DNA from 3 places in the Cytobacillus dafuensis genome. Region 1 is predicted to be linked to each of the others. Evidence: riboswitches for the same ligand, from Rfam matches in the RefSeq annotation. Region 1 holds a riboswitch; each other region holds the start of a gene.
What was found. A riboswitch is a leader RNA that binds a small molecule or an ion and turns the genes downstream of it on or off. The one in region 1 is predicted to bind thiamine pyrophosphate.
Positions count from the first base shown of each region.

Region 2: another riboswitch for thiamine pyrophosphate. It lies ahead of tenA (thiaminase II); the one in region 1 lies ahead of FSZ17_RS06315 (ABC transporter substrate-binding protein).
Region 3: another riboswitch for thiamine pyrophosphate. It lies ahead of thiT (energy-coupled thiamine transporter ThiT); the one in region 1 lies ahead of FSZ17_RS06315 (ABC transporter substrate-binding protein).

Region 1 is NZ_CP042593.1:1,314,724-1,318,941, forward strand. Features, by position in the region: gene FSZ17_RS06300 (ABC transporter ATP-binding protein) at 1-549, opposite strand, end outside; gene FSZ17_RS06305 (ABC transporter permease) at 551-1,312, opposite strand; gene FSZ17_RS06310 (MTH1187 family thiamine-binding protein) at 1,312-1,602, opposite strand; gene FSZ17_RS06315 (ABC transporter substrate-binding protein) at 1,616-2,614, opposite strand; TPP riboswitch at 2,708-2,817, opposite strand; gene FSZ17_RS06320 (DUF1801 domain-containing protein) at 3,092-3,514, shown strand; gene FSZ17_RS06325 (VOC family protein) at 3,591-3,962, shown strand; gene FSZ17_RS06330 (VOC family protein) at 4,032-4,218, shown strand, end outside.
Region 2 is NZ_CP042593.1:2,420,005-2,424,222, forward strand. Features, by position in the region: gene FSZ17_RS11470 (ABC transporter substrate-binding protein) at 1-23, opposite strand, end outside; gene FSZ17_RS11475 (ABC transporter permease) at 48-815, opposite strand; gene FSZ17_RS11480 (ABC transporter ATP-binding protein) at 802-1,548, opposite strand; gene tenA (thiaminase II) at 1,567-2,256, opposite strand; TPP riboswitch at 2,546-2,637, opposite strand; TPP riboswitch at 2,713-2,818, opposite strand; gene FSZ17_RS11490 (branched-chain amino acid aminotransferase) at 2,932-3,999, opposite strand.
Region 3 is NZ_CP042593.1:2,508,980-2,513,197, forward strand. Features, by position in the region: gene FSZ17_RS11860 (ferritin-like domain-containing protein) at 1-166, opposite strand, end outside; gene FSZ17_RS11865 (thermonuclease family protein) at 356-1,348, shown strand; gene thiT (energy-coupled thiamine transporter ThiT) at 1,446-2,045, opposite strand; TPP riboswitch at 2,113-2,215, opposite strand; gene FSZ17_RS11875 (AAA family ATPase) at 2,404-4,134, shown strand.

The DNA of each region.
Region 1 (4,218 bases):
AAATAAAACCGTTCGACGATTGTTTTCCCAGATAGACAATAGCCATTTTTGCATGTCCAGTTTTGTGAGTTCATCTAACGCTGAAAACGGCTCATCAAGTAAGATGATGGGCTGCGGGCTAAGTAAAGCGCGAATAAAGGATACCCGCTGTTTCATGCCGCCAGAGAGCTCATTAGGATAAGAATGGGTATATTCAGCTAACCCGGCTTTCTCAATCATTTCTAATGCTTTACTTGTATCCTTTGTTCCTTTTAATTCTTGACCAAGAAGAACGTTTTGTAAGACTGTTCTCCACGGAAATAAACTAGGGGACTGTGGCATGTAGCTGACTGCACCTGTTTTGCTATTAATTTTTTCACCTTGCAGTATAATCGTCCCTTCATCAGGAGCAAGAATGCCGCCAATTAGTGAAAAGAGCGTACTTTTTCCACTGCCTGAAGGACCAAGAATGGAAACAAATTCACCTTCATTCACTTGTAAATTTAGATGCTTAATGACATCTACATCTGCAAATTTTTTCGAAATATCTTGTATCGTTAAGACACTCATTTTAGTCTACTCCTTTTGACTGCCAGCGGATAAGAAGTCGTTCAATCAAAACAATTGCCGCAAAGAATAATAGGCTTAACGCCATGATTGCAAAGATGGCAACAAAGACACGATCTGTTCGGAATGAGGACGAAGCTAAAGTCATGTACACACCGATGCCTGATTTAGCCCCAAGCCATTCGGAAATTACAGCACCCATAATACTGTAAGTGGCAGAGATTTTTATTCCTGAAAAAATGGATGGGAGAGCATGTGGAAGTTCCAGCTTCCAAAACAATTGGCTCTTCGTCGCTCCAGCCATTTTCATGTAATGCTTTAAGTCAGGAGATGTTTGTTTAAACCCATCAAGTGCTGCAACCGTAACGGGGAAAAAACAAACAAGTGTAATGACAATGATTTTTGGCAACATCCCAAAACCAAACCAGATGACTAATAATGGGGCTAGAACGATGACGGGAATATTTTGTGAAAGAATAAGAAGCGGATATACAACTTCACGTACAAACGGAAGGAGATAGAGCAGAATAGCAACGAAAAGCCCAATCCCAACACCGATCGTAAACCCAGTAACCCCAAGTTTTATCGTTGAAAGCAAATGTTCTGAAAAGCTTGGAAAGCCTGTAATTGCTTCGGTCATAATGGTTGAAGGAGCAGGAAGCAGCCATTCTGGAATATCGGCTATTTTAACGGCAAGCTCCCAAATAAAAAAGAAGAGAAGGAGAACGAAAACCGATCTCCATCCCTTAAATCGATTCTTCTTCATTAGCGATACTTCTCCGTTAACTGATTCATGGCTATGCCTGATGGCTGATATAAAACTTTCACTTGAGAAATCACGTTTTTGCTGCCGATTTCAATCATACGTTCATTCATTTTTTTTATAATGTCAAATAGCTCTGAAAGCTCCCCTTCCATTGTTGTTTCTAATGGATGAACTTCATAATTGACACCTGATTCTTCAATAATTTTAATCGCTTCATCCACATATGGAATGACATCTTCTCCATTTTTTGTTTTCGGGATAATTTGAATGCTAACTAGGGAATTATTCATCTTACTAGTCTCCTTACTTTGGCAAATAGTCGTTTGTATAGGCTTTTTTAGCATCTAGCTCACTATCTAATAATTTATTTTCATACATCCAGTTTGCATAGTTTTCCCAAACCTCTAGCTTTTGTTCACCCCATCTTGGAGCATCATCTTGATAACGTGTTGCTAACCACTCTTGACTTTTCTTAACAAGATCTTTATCAAGATCAGGAGCTGCTTTCAATAAACTATCTGCTGCTTCAAATGGATGGTCGATCGCAAATTCATAGCCTTTCGAAACAGCCTTTAAAAATTTCTTCACTTGTTCCGGATTCGATTGAAGCTTCTTTTCATTTGTTACAAGTACTGGTGTATAGTAATCAAGCTTTTTACTATAATCGGTTAAATAAACCATATTGATCTTTTCGCCGCGAAGTTCTGCTTCAATGCCTGTCCAGCCATAATAAATCCAAGCAAAATCAATGTCTCGTTTTACCGCTGTAAAAAAGTCTGTATCCCCCATATTCACAAAGGAAACATCTTCTACATTGGCATTTTCCTGTTGCATCAAGGAAGTAATAACGGATTTTTCAACTGGAGCTCCCCAGCCTCCATATGTTTTTCCAGCAAAATCCTTTGGTGAAGTAATATTTTTCTCCACTGGAGAGGCAAATCCTGACGTATTATGCTGGATAACTGCTGCAATTGAAACTAAAGGTACCCCTTGAACACGTGCTTGTGTAACACTTTCCTGATAGCTTACGCCAAAATCGGCTTTTCCTGAAGCAACTAGCTGATCAGCTCCTGCTTCACCAGGCATAATAATCTCAACGTCCAAGCCTTCTTCTTTAAAGTATCCTTTATCCTGTGCAACATATAAACCGGTATGATTTGTATTCGGTGTCCAATCAAGAACAACCGTTACCTTCTCATTTTTTTCTTTCTTTTCCTTCGCGGGATCTGCGGATTCCTTTCCTCCGGCACATCCTGCGAGAAGCAAGGATGTAGTAAGCATAGTTGCAATTAACCTTTTCATGACATTTTCCTCCAAAGTGTATTCGTGGTAACTCCAGAAAAAATAAAAAACACCCGGATGAGAACCCGCGCGTCCATGAACAAACATATCTATTCTTTACTCGAATATGTTTCCTCCGCTGGTCTTAACCAGATCAGGTTCAAAGGGTCAGGACCTCACAGATCCAATCTCAACCGTTAACACCGGTTCCCCTACAATTCTAATGCTATTTATTTTTTCAGGCACTTTATTATAACAAAAATAAGAGAGTGTATAGCATAAATATGAAATCTTTTTGCTAGTGTTAAGAAGATTATCTTGAGAAGGAGATTTTTTATGATGAAGATTATATCAGTTGAAAGTACTATAATCCCTTTTCTTGCTAGTTTATTTAATACTCGGTATAGTTTATTTGAATAATGAAAATCTAGTGGAGAAGTGATTAGTAAGCGGTAATAATAAATTTTAAAAAATCAGTATGAAAGGAGGAAAGCCATAATGTATGAACCTAAGACGAAAGAAACTGATAGTAGCGTCATTGAATTTATCGAAAAAGTTGATAACGTCAAAAAGAGGAAAGATGCATATGATTTGTTGGATATCTTTACTGAAGTAACCGGTTTTCAGGCTAAGATGTGGGGGCCTAGCATTATTGGGTTCGGTTCTTACCACTATGTATACGAAACTGGGCACGAAGGAGATGCACCACTTGTTGGCTTTTCACCTCGCAAAGCAAAAATCAGTCTATATTTTACAATGGAAGAAAAAGAACGAGAACAATTACTAGAGAGTTTCGGGAAGCATACATCAGGTAAAGCTTGTATTTATATAAATAAACTAGATGACGTAGATTTAGAAATATTAAAGCAGTTAATTGAAAAAACGGTTAACTATTTTGAAAAAAAATACCCTAGAAATTGATTTTTAAATGAATCAAGTGTTATTTTTTAGATATAAGGTGAAAGCATCCTCATGATCTAGTGAAAGGAGAAAAAATATGAGTATTGGAGCATTTTCTGTTAGTTTGACGGTAAAAGATATTCATGCTTCAAAAGCATTTTATGAGAAACTTGGATTTAACGTTTTTGGTGGAAATATCGATCAAAACTGGTTAATCATGAAAAATGAAGACTGTATAATTGGCCTGTTTCAAGGTATGTTTGAAAAGAATATATTAACTTTTAATCCTGGGTGGGACAGTAATGCTGAAGAAGTAAATCCTTTTAAGGATGTTAGGGTATTACAGGAGGAACTTAGAGAAAAAGGAATTAACTTTATTAACGAAGCAAATGTGGCAACTGAAGGCCCAGGGAGCTTTATGATTGAGGATCCTGATGGTAATCTAATCCTTGTCGATCAACACAGGTAAAAATAAACATAAAAAATATCCATTCAAGTGTGCAGTACATATCTATGTGAATATATTAGGAGGTTAATCATGGGAAGAGTCGTTCATTTTGAGATTCATGTAACTAATATGGAACAGGCAAAAACATTTTACGGAGAGGTATTTGGCTGGACGTTTCAAGACTGGAGCGAATATGCTGGAATGCCTTACTTTGGGGTTGTGACAGGAGAAGAAAATGAACCTGGAATCAATGGTGCTTTAATGCAGCGTCAAAGTG
Region 2 (4,218 bases), 1.1 Mb from region 1:
CGATTCATCCATATTTTTTTCATTTTTTGTCCAACTCCATCTGTGAATTAATCTGTATATTTCCATTTTAAAATTCGTTTTTCTATAAAAGAAATGATTGCAAACAAAAGTATGCCAAGCAAAGTAAGTATGGTAATTGCTGCAAATACTCCCTCAGAATTTAGATTACCTGACATTCGACGGCTGTAATATCCAAGCCCTTCACTTGCTCCTAACCATTCGCCAATTGTCGCTCCGACTAAGGCATATACAATTGCAAGCTTTAACCCTGAGAAAAAAGAGGACATTGCCATTGGAATATTGAGTTTTTTGAAGATATGCCAGCGGGTTGCCCCCATCGAACGTAATAATTCGATATATTCCTTATCACTTGATTTAAGTCCATCATATGTACCAACAACGATTGGAAAAAAAGAAATTAGTATAGTCACAGCAACCTTGCTCCAAATTGTATAACCAAACCAGAGAACAAAAATTGGCGACAGCGCAATGATAGGGATCATCTGTGATATTAAGACCGCAGGATATAGAGTTTTTTCTACTAATTTTGAAAAAAACATACCCACTGCTAATCCCACTCCACCAACAACTGCTAAGACAAAACCAATTAAAAATTCAAGCAAGGTTGCGGGCAAATGCTCTAAAAATAACGGCTTCCAATTTTCTATAATTGAAGTTATTACACTCGTCGGCGCCGGAATGATAAAGGCAGGAATGAGCTCTGATCGAACGAGATATTCCAGTAAAATAAAAATAATTAGGGAAAAAATGAGAAATAGACTGTATGTTTGCAGCCATTGTTTAAATTGTTTCATGGGCAATCCTTTTCTCCAGATTATGTCTTAAAGTAATAAGCTCCATTTCGTGCAGCATTTCAGGGTGGCGTGGCCGAGACAGATTTACAGGAATATCATCAAGTGTTTTATCCAGATGTAATAAAAGAATCCGATCACTTAAGAAACATGCTTCCTCTAAATCATGTGTGATAAATAAAATCGTTTTATTTAATTCTTGCCAAATAGACAATAGCCATGATTGCATTTCTTTTTTTGTTAGTGCATCTAGTGCACCAAATGGTTCATCAAGCAATAACAAATCCTTTCCCGATAATAGAGCGCGCAAAAATGCCGCCCTCTGCCTCATTCCGCCTGATAACTGATTCGGAAGCGCATTCTCATAAGCAAGTAATCCTACTCGGTCAAGCCAGTCTCGCGCTTCTTCTTTCGTAATTTGCAAGTTCTTTTGAATCTCCGATGCAATCATAATATTCTCTATAATTGTTCTCCATGGGAGCAGCAGATCACGCTGTGGCATGTAGCCAACATCCCCAAGTGTGATTGCTTTTCCATTGATTAGGATTTCTCCTTCATCTTGTTTAAGCAGGCCTGTAATTAATTTTAAAATCGTACTTTTCCCTGTGCCGCTTTTTCCAATTAATGAAACAAATTCTCCACTTCTCACTTCCAAGTTTAAATCAGAAATGACTTTATTTTTTTGATTTGCTTCATTCCTAAATGTATAGGAAACATTTTTTAACACGAGTGTCATCTTTTCACCAACTTGTTTTTAGATCGGCCAATCTTGTTTGTAATAGTTCATATCCCAAAATAAGTATTCATATTTTGAAGCCATTTGAAAGTGCTCCTCAAGGATAGTAAGTTCACGCTCAGGTTTTCCTTCCGCAAGCTCATCCATCAGCTGAATTAACCATTTTGCACCTTCTCCAAATGCTTCCGAATCATATGTTTCAATCCATTTAGCATAACGATTTGTTGAGAGATGTTCTCCATATTGCTTTCTGAGTAATTTGCCGATTTCCCAATAATCCCATGCACAAGGAAGTAAACAGGATACAAGCTCTGCTAAACTGCCATTCTGGGCAACATTTAACATATATCTTGTATAGGCTAAATTGACAGGTGTAGGTTTTGTTGCTTCAAGTTCTTCACGGGTAATTCCGAATTCTGCTGCAAATTGGCGATGTAATTCCATTTCAAAATGAAGTGTCTCATGAAGGGTTTGTGCGAAACTCCCCATCATATTTAAATCATGAGCTTTCATTACTCCTACCGCAAAAAGCTTTGAATAGTCAATTAAATAAACGTAGTCTTGCTTCATATAATGAATGAATTTTTCTTCATCTAACGTCCCCTTTCCAAGTTCTTGTACAAATGGATGCTGATGATTTTTCTCCCATATTGGCTTTACATTTTCAAATAGCCTTTCAGTGAATTTCTTTGTTTTAACATTTTCCATTTTAATTCTCCTCCTGAAAAAATTGTTTTTTATTTTGCCTAGCTGGAATAAAGTTCAACTAACCATCAGTGGGGGTTTTCTTTCATCCCCCACTGATGGTTAGTTGAACCAATCGGGCCTTTACGGGCAGTTGATCCCCCACTTAGGTTTCTTTAATTCTCTGGCAACCTTGAAGTGGGGGTCTTACTGCCCGTTAATCTGCGATAAACTGCATCTTTAGTAAATGCAGAAGAAAAAAAAGAAAACCGCTTTCATTTTGGAAAGCGGTTAAAGAAAGAAGTAAATATATCTTTCAATTAACCTACTTCCCTACGCTAGTATGAACTAGATCAGGTTCAAAGGGTTCTATCTCAGCCATTAAAGGCGCCCCTAGTAGATTAAATCTATAGAATTTGTAAAAAACAAAAAATCCCCACTCAAAAACGTAAGAGTGGGGATAAATAAACATACGAATATTTTATCCAAACGCCACTTCCCTACGCCAGTATAAACTAGATCAGGTTCAAAGGGTTAAGAACGATTGTTCCATCTCAGTCTTATGCAGACACCCCTAGTGTACTTATTAACTTCATAAATAGCATAGCATGAAATATTATTATTGCAAGGAAAAAAATTAGGAAGGTAAAAATTTTTTTAAAAAATCTCCATATAAAAAGAGCTGTATCGAACAGCTCTCTATACTAATACACGCCAGCCAAATGGATCGACTAGTGAGCCATTTTGTATGCCTGTTAAGGTCTCATATAATTTTTTTGATAATGAACCAGTTTCTCCGTTATTAACAAGAAGCTTCTCTTTCCAGAATAATTCTCCAATAGGTGAAATGACAGCTGCCGTGCCTGTTCCGAAAGCTTCTTCTAATTTTCCTTCTTTACTTGCTTGATAGATTTCTTCAATTGAAATTTTTCTTTCTTTAACTGGAATATTCCAATGCTTTAATAGTAGGATAATTGAATCACGGGTTATTCCATCTAAAATACTTCCATTAAGTTCTGGCGTTATAACTTCTCCATCAATCTTAAAGAATACGTTCATGCTTCCAACTTCTTCAATATACTTATTCTCTTTTCCATCTAGCCATAATACTTGTGAATATCCTGATTTGCCCGCAACTTCCTGAGCTTTTAAGCTAGATGCATAATTACCTGCCGTTTTCGCATTTCCAGTTCCGCCTCTAACCGCACGTACATATTCCGTTTCAACTGCGATTTTTACTGGGTTAATGCCTTCTTTATAATATGCTCCAACTGGGCATAAGATAATGATAAATTGATAAGTTAATGAAGGTGAAACTCCTAAATGTGCTTCTGTTGAAATAATGAAAGGACGAATATAAAGAGATGTTCCTTCTAAATTTGGAACCCAATCTCTTTCAACATTAATTAATTGTTTTAAACCATAAAGAGCAAGCTCTTCATCAATTTGTGGCATACACAAGCGAGCGCTTGATCGATTTAATCTTTCCATATTTTTATTAGGTCTAAATAGAAGGATTTGCTCATCTTTTGTTTGATATGCCTTTAGCCCTTCAAAAACAGTTTGCCCGTAATGGAATATTGTTGCTGAAGGATCTAAAGTAATAGGTTGATAAGGAACAATTCGCGGATCATGCCAGCCTTTTCCTTCCGTATAATCCATAATAAACATATGATCTGTGAAGTTCCTTCCAAACTGAAGATTGTCAAATGCTGGTTTTTGTTTTCTTGATTGACTTAGGTTCATTTCAATTTGATAGTCGTTCATCCTACTTCTCCCTGCCTTCATATACTTTGTCGCTTTAAATTGTTAATCCAATCACTAAAAAAAATTTCTTATAAAAAGGATAATTAATATTTTCAAATAATTTCATCTCGTGATTGTAATTACAATTATCCGACAATTAATAGGCATTTGTCGAGAGGTTTTTGTATATTTTTTAAATTATATAACAATTCTTCCTTCTCTATTTATAATTCCAGGTGA
Region 3 (4,218 bases), 1.2 Mb from region 1:
GTTTTATTTCAAGGATTTGCTCTTTTTCTTTTTGTGTCGGCGCCATATTTGCTAGTTTTTGATAGCATTGAATAGCACTGTACTCACCATTTATTGCTTTCGTTAAATTTGCGATTATTTTTTCAGTTTGTCTATATGAATTTGGATAATCATAAAATGGATACAATCGTATTCCTCCTCTGTAAAAAAAATATCCCTTTATAATACGAGAAATTTCATTTAATGTGCCTATTTTTGATTCTGTTGTTTGAAAGTAAAAGTTGTCTATGAGATGAATAGTCAAAAAACAAACAAAAATCAATTTGATTATGGTATTATATTTAACCGTATGGTTGTTACATAGGAGGTACTAGTTTTGTACAAATTTAATCGAATCATCATTTTTGTTTTTACTACTATTAGCTTTTTTATACTCCCTACATTAACAGCAGCTCATAATGGTGCACGGGATGAATTAGGAGGGCATTTTCGTAAGGCAGATTGTGTCTATTTACTTCATGAACCTTCCTCACTTGCAAAAACAGCAGCCAATATGGATGAACTCATTCAATTAATTAAAAAATATAACAGCAATTCCAGTTGTGCATCTGGTTTGTCTAAAGAAAATGTTGATTTAGAGGGCTATTCATTTCCAAACCAAAATGAAACAGGTCAAAAGGAAGTTTCAACACCATCTGATAATATATCTTCTACAGAAGAACCAAATGATGCGATTAAATTAGGTACGAGGTATCCTGCTGAACTTGTAAAATGCACCGATGGGGATACTGCACAATTTAAGATAAACGGACAAACCTATATAACAAGATTTTTATATATTGATACACCAGAAAGCACAAACAAAATAGAACCGTTTGGAAAAGAGGCAAGTACATATACATGCTCCTTCTTAAGGTCAGGAAATATTACGCTGGAAACGGATGGAGATCGAGTTTTCGATAAATATAATCGCTTGCTTGCATGGGTTTGGGTTGATGATCAATTGCTTCAAGAGGAAATAACAAAAGCTGGCTTTGTAGAGGATTTCTATGATTATGGTGACTATTTATATGAAGACCGCATTGTTTCTTCGATGGCTGAGGCAAAAAAATTATCAAAAGGTATGTATGCAACCACAGTTGAAGAGATGGATGAAATAGAAAATAGAACAGTGGCCATTCCAGATAAAACCGAAGAAGCTGTTACAGATCCTACACAAACAGAAAAAATCGACAACAATCAAAAGGATGAAAGCAGCGAAACGAAAGAAAAAAATAGCGAGGAAAATGGGATTTCTGACAAAGTAATAATTGGACTATTAGTAATCGTTTTTCTGTATTATTTTATTAGAAGAAAAAATAGAAAATAAATTCACTGTAAAAGAGACCATATGAAAACTAAACTGCACAATGATTGATTAACAAACTTTTTCAATCATTGTGCAGTTTTTAATGAAATCCCTATTTTTATGATGCTTTATTATGTTCGATTGCTAGTGTATTGTCTTTTCTAATAATTAATCGAGGCGTGGTTGATATTAAAAGGACAGCAACAAATGAACATAATGCAAACGCTCCTAGCATTGTTGCACCATTTACTGCGAAAGAGAATAGAATTGGATCCATACCTTCTGGTGCGTACTCTCCAAAGAAAATAGCTCCTGCAATGAAATGCCAGAAGTATCGCGCCAGACTGCCAACAAATATTGCTGCAACGATCCACCCGTACGCTTTTTTCTTGTCGCCAAAACGCAATTCCTTTTGTATTAAATTATAAAATAAACCTGCAAAACCAATACAAGCGAATGCAATGAAATATTCAATGAATGCTTGAGTAGGTGTGGCAATCCAAGCATCCCCCATTACGATTTGAAGAATACCCCAAAGTAAACCTGAGATTAAGCTAACACGAAATCCCCAGCGAAAGGCTAGAATAAAAATTGGTATCATAGCAACTGAAATCGAAATATTTGGAGTTGGCTTAATCGATGGCAATAGATCTAAAACAATTGCAAATGCAGCAAAAAAAGAAGCCTCGATCAATGCAATCAGACTTATTTTCCTCATAAAAAAAACTCCCCTTTTGTTTAATACGTTACCTCAAGGGGAGAATAGAAATTCATGTAAAATAAACATTCTACTCATGCCACATTCCTACGCTAGAATTGACTAACAGGTTCGAAGGGTCAGAACAACTATGTGTTCACTCTCAGCAATTAGCTCCCCTTGTGGTTACGTTTATGTAATTGTTCCTATATTAGTATATATGACTTTCCAACATATGTGAAGTTGAAATGTTCATATTACTCCCCTCTCAACTTCCTAAATTATTAATTCCAATTTTTTCTTCATTTTACATGAAAATGGGACTACCCCTGCCCTATTTATGTTATTTATAATAATAATACATAAGGGAGGGAATACATTGAAATTACGTTTAAATAAAACTTCAGCAATTTCAGTAATTATTGTAGCGTTTTTGGTGATTTTAGCAGCAGTAATTTGGACTGTTCAAGCAGGAAATAAAGCTGAACAAATTCCTTTTTCCTCCGTTGAGAACTTGATAATTGCTCAAAAAGGTGAGCTAGTTACAATCAATGAACATAAAGACGGTAAGCTCATGATTTCTACGAGTGAAGGAAATTATTTTTCGCATGTTCCTCCGAACAGTCAAATGATTGATAAAATAGTAGAAAACTATAATGTTCAATATACATTTTCTTCAAGCAGTCCTTATACACCATGGGTTCTTGGCGGACTTGTTACGGTCCTTGCAGGTATCGGCATTTATTTATATAAATCCGGAAAAGGCGGTTTAGGAGCTGCTAATTCAATGAAGCAAAGTGTTTCTACAGCAAGACCTCTACCTTCTATTTCACTTGCAGATGTTGGCGGTATTCAAGGTGAAATGAAAGAGGAAATTTTGCAAACTCTATCCACACTTAAAGATCCAAATCGCTCTCTTAAAATGGGCGTTAAGCCTCCAAAAGGCATATTACTATATGGACCTCCAGGGACAGGTAAAACCTTGCTTGCCCAAGCGATCGCAAAGGAAATAGGTGCTACTTTCTTTTCTACAAGTGGTTCTGCATTTAATGAAATGTTTGTTGGCGTCGGTGCTTCTCGTGTTCGGACATTATTCCAAAATGCAAGAAAGCAAAAGCCGTCTGTCGTATTTATCGATGAAGTCGATGCCCTTGCTGGTAAAAGAAAGCAGCATGGTGGTGAAGAAAGTGAAAAAACATTAACGGAACTACTCGTTCAGCTTGATGGCGGACAATCAAACGATGGTATCCTATTCATCGCTGCAACGAATCGGAAGGATATGCTCGATGATGCCTTCCTGCGCCCGGGGCGTATTGATTTTTCTTTCCATGTCCCGCTTCCAGATACAAATGGCAGAAAAGAAATTATTGAAATTCATGCAAAAGATCGTGTTTTGGCAGATGATGTTAAAGAATCACTTGAAGGTCTTGCTGAAAGCACTTCAGGTTTTTCAGGCGCAGAGCTTCATTCCCTTTTTGAAACAGCAAGCCGAAGAGCTGTTCGAAACGGACAGGAAGCAATATCCAAGGAAGATCTAGATTTTGCACTTGATCGTACCGTTCTTGGAAGTACAACAAGAGTCTTGCAAGATCCTAATACAAAACAGAGAGTAGCTATTCATGAAGCTGGGCATGCTCTTGTTGCCGCAATTACTAAACCTGGCTCTGTTCGTAAAGCGACCATTATTCCGCGTGGACAAGCACTTGGTTATGTGGCGCCTATTCCAAAAGAAATGCATTTATCGACTACAAGTGATATGCTTGATCAGGTAGCCATGATTTTGGCAGGTGGTGTAGCTGAGCGTCTCATTCTTGGTGAACATAGCATTGGGGTAAGCGGTGATGTCCAACAAGCCAAGCATGTTATAGAGCAAATGGTTGATACTGGCTTACTTGAAGATGGTTTCACATTAACCTTTAATAAGGTTGAAAAAGAAACAAAAATGCTAGAGCTTTTCCATAAGGCTTTAGATAAATCTGAACGACTAATCAATACAAATCGATTACAATTTGAGTACTTAGTCCAAGCACTTCTGAAAAAAGAAACATTAGAAGGCTCTGAGGTTCAAGAAATTGTTTCATCTGAAGAAAAGGAATTTTCTTTTGCGTAAAATGCCGGCTCTCTTTAGGGCCGGTTATTCGACATATATCTATCATTCCGGCAAATTACGCTAATTTTTGACTGAGGAAAGCAG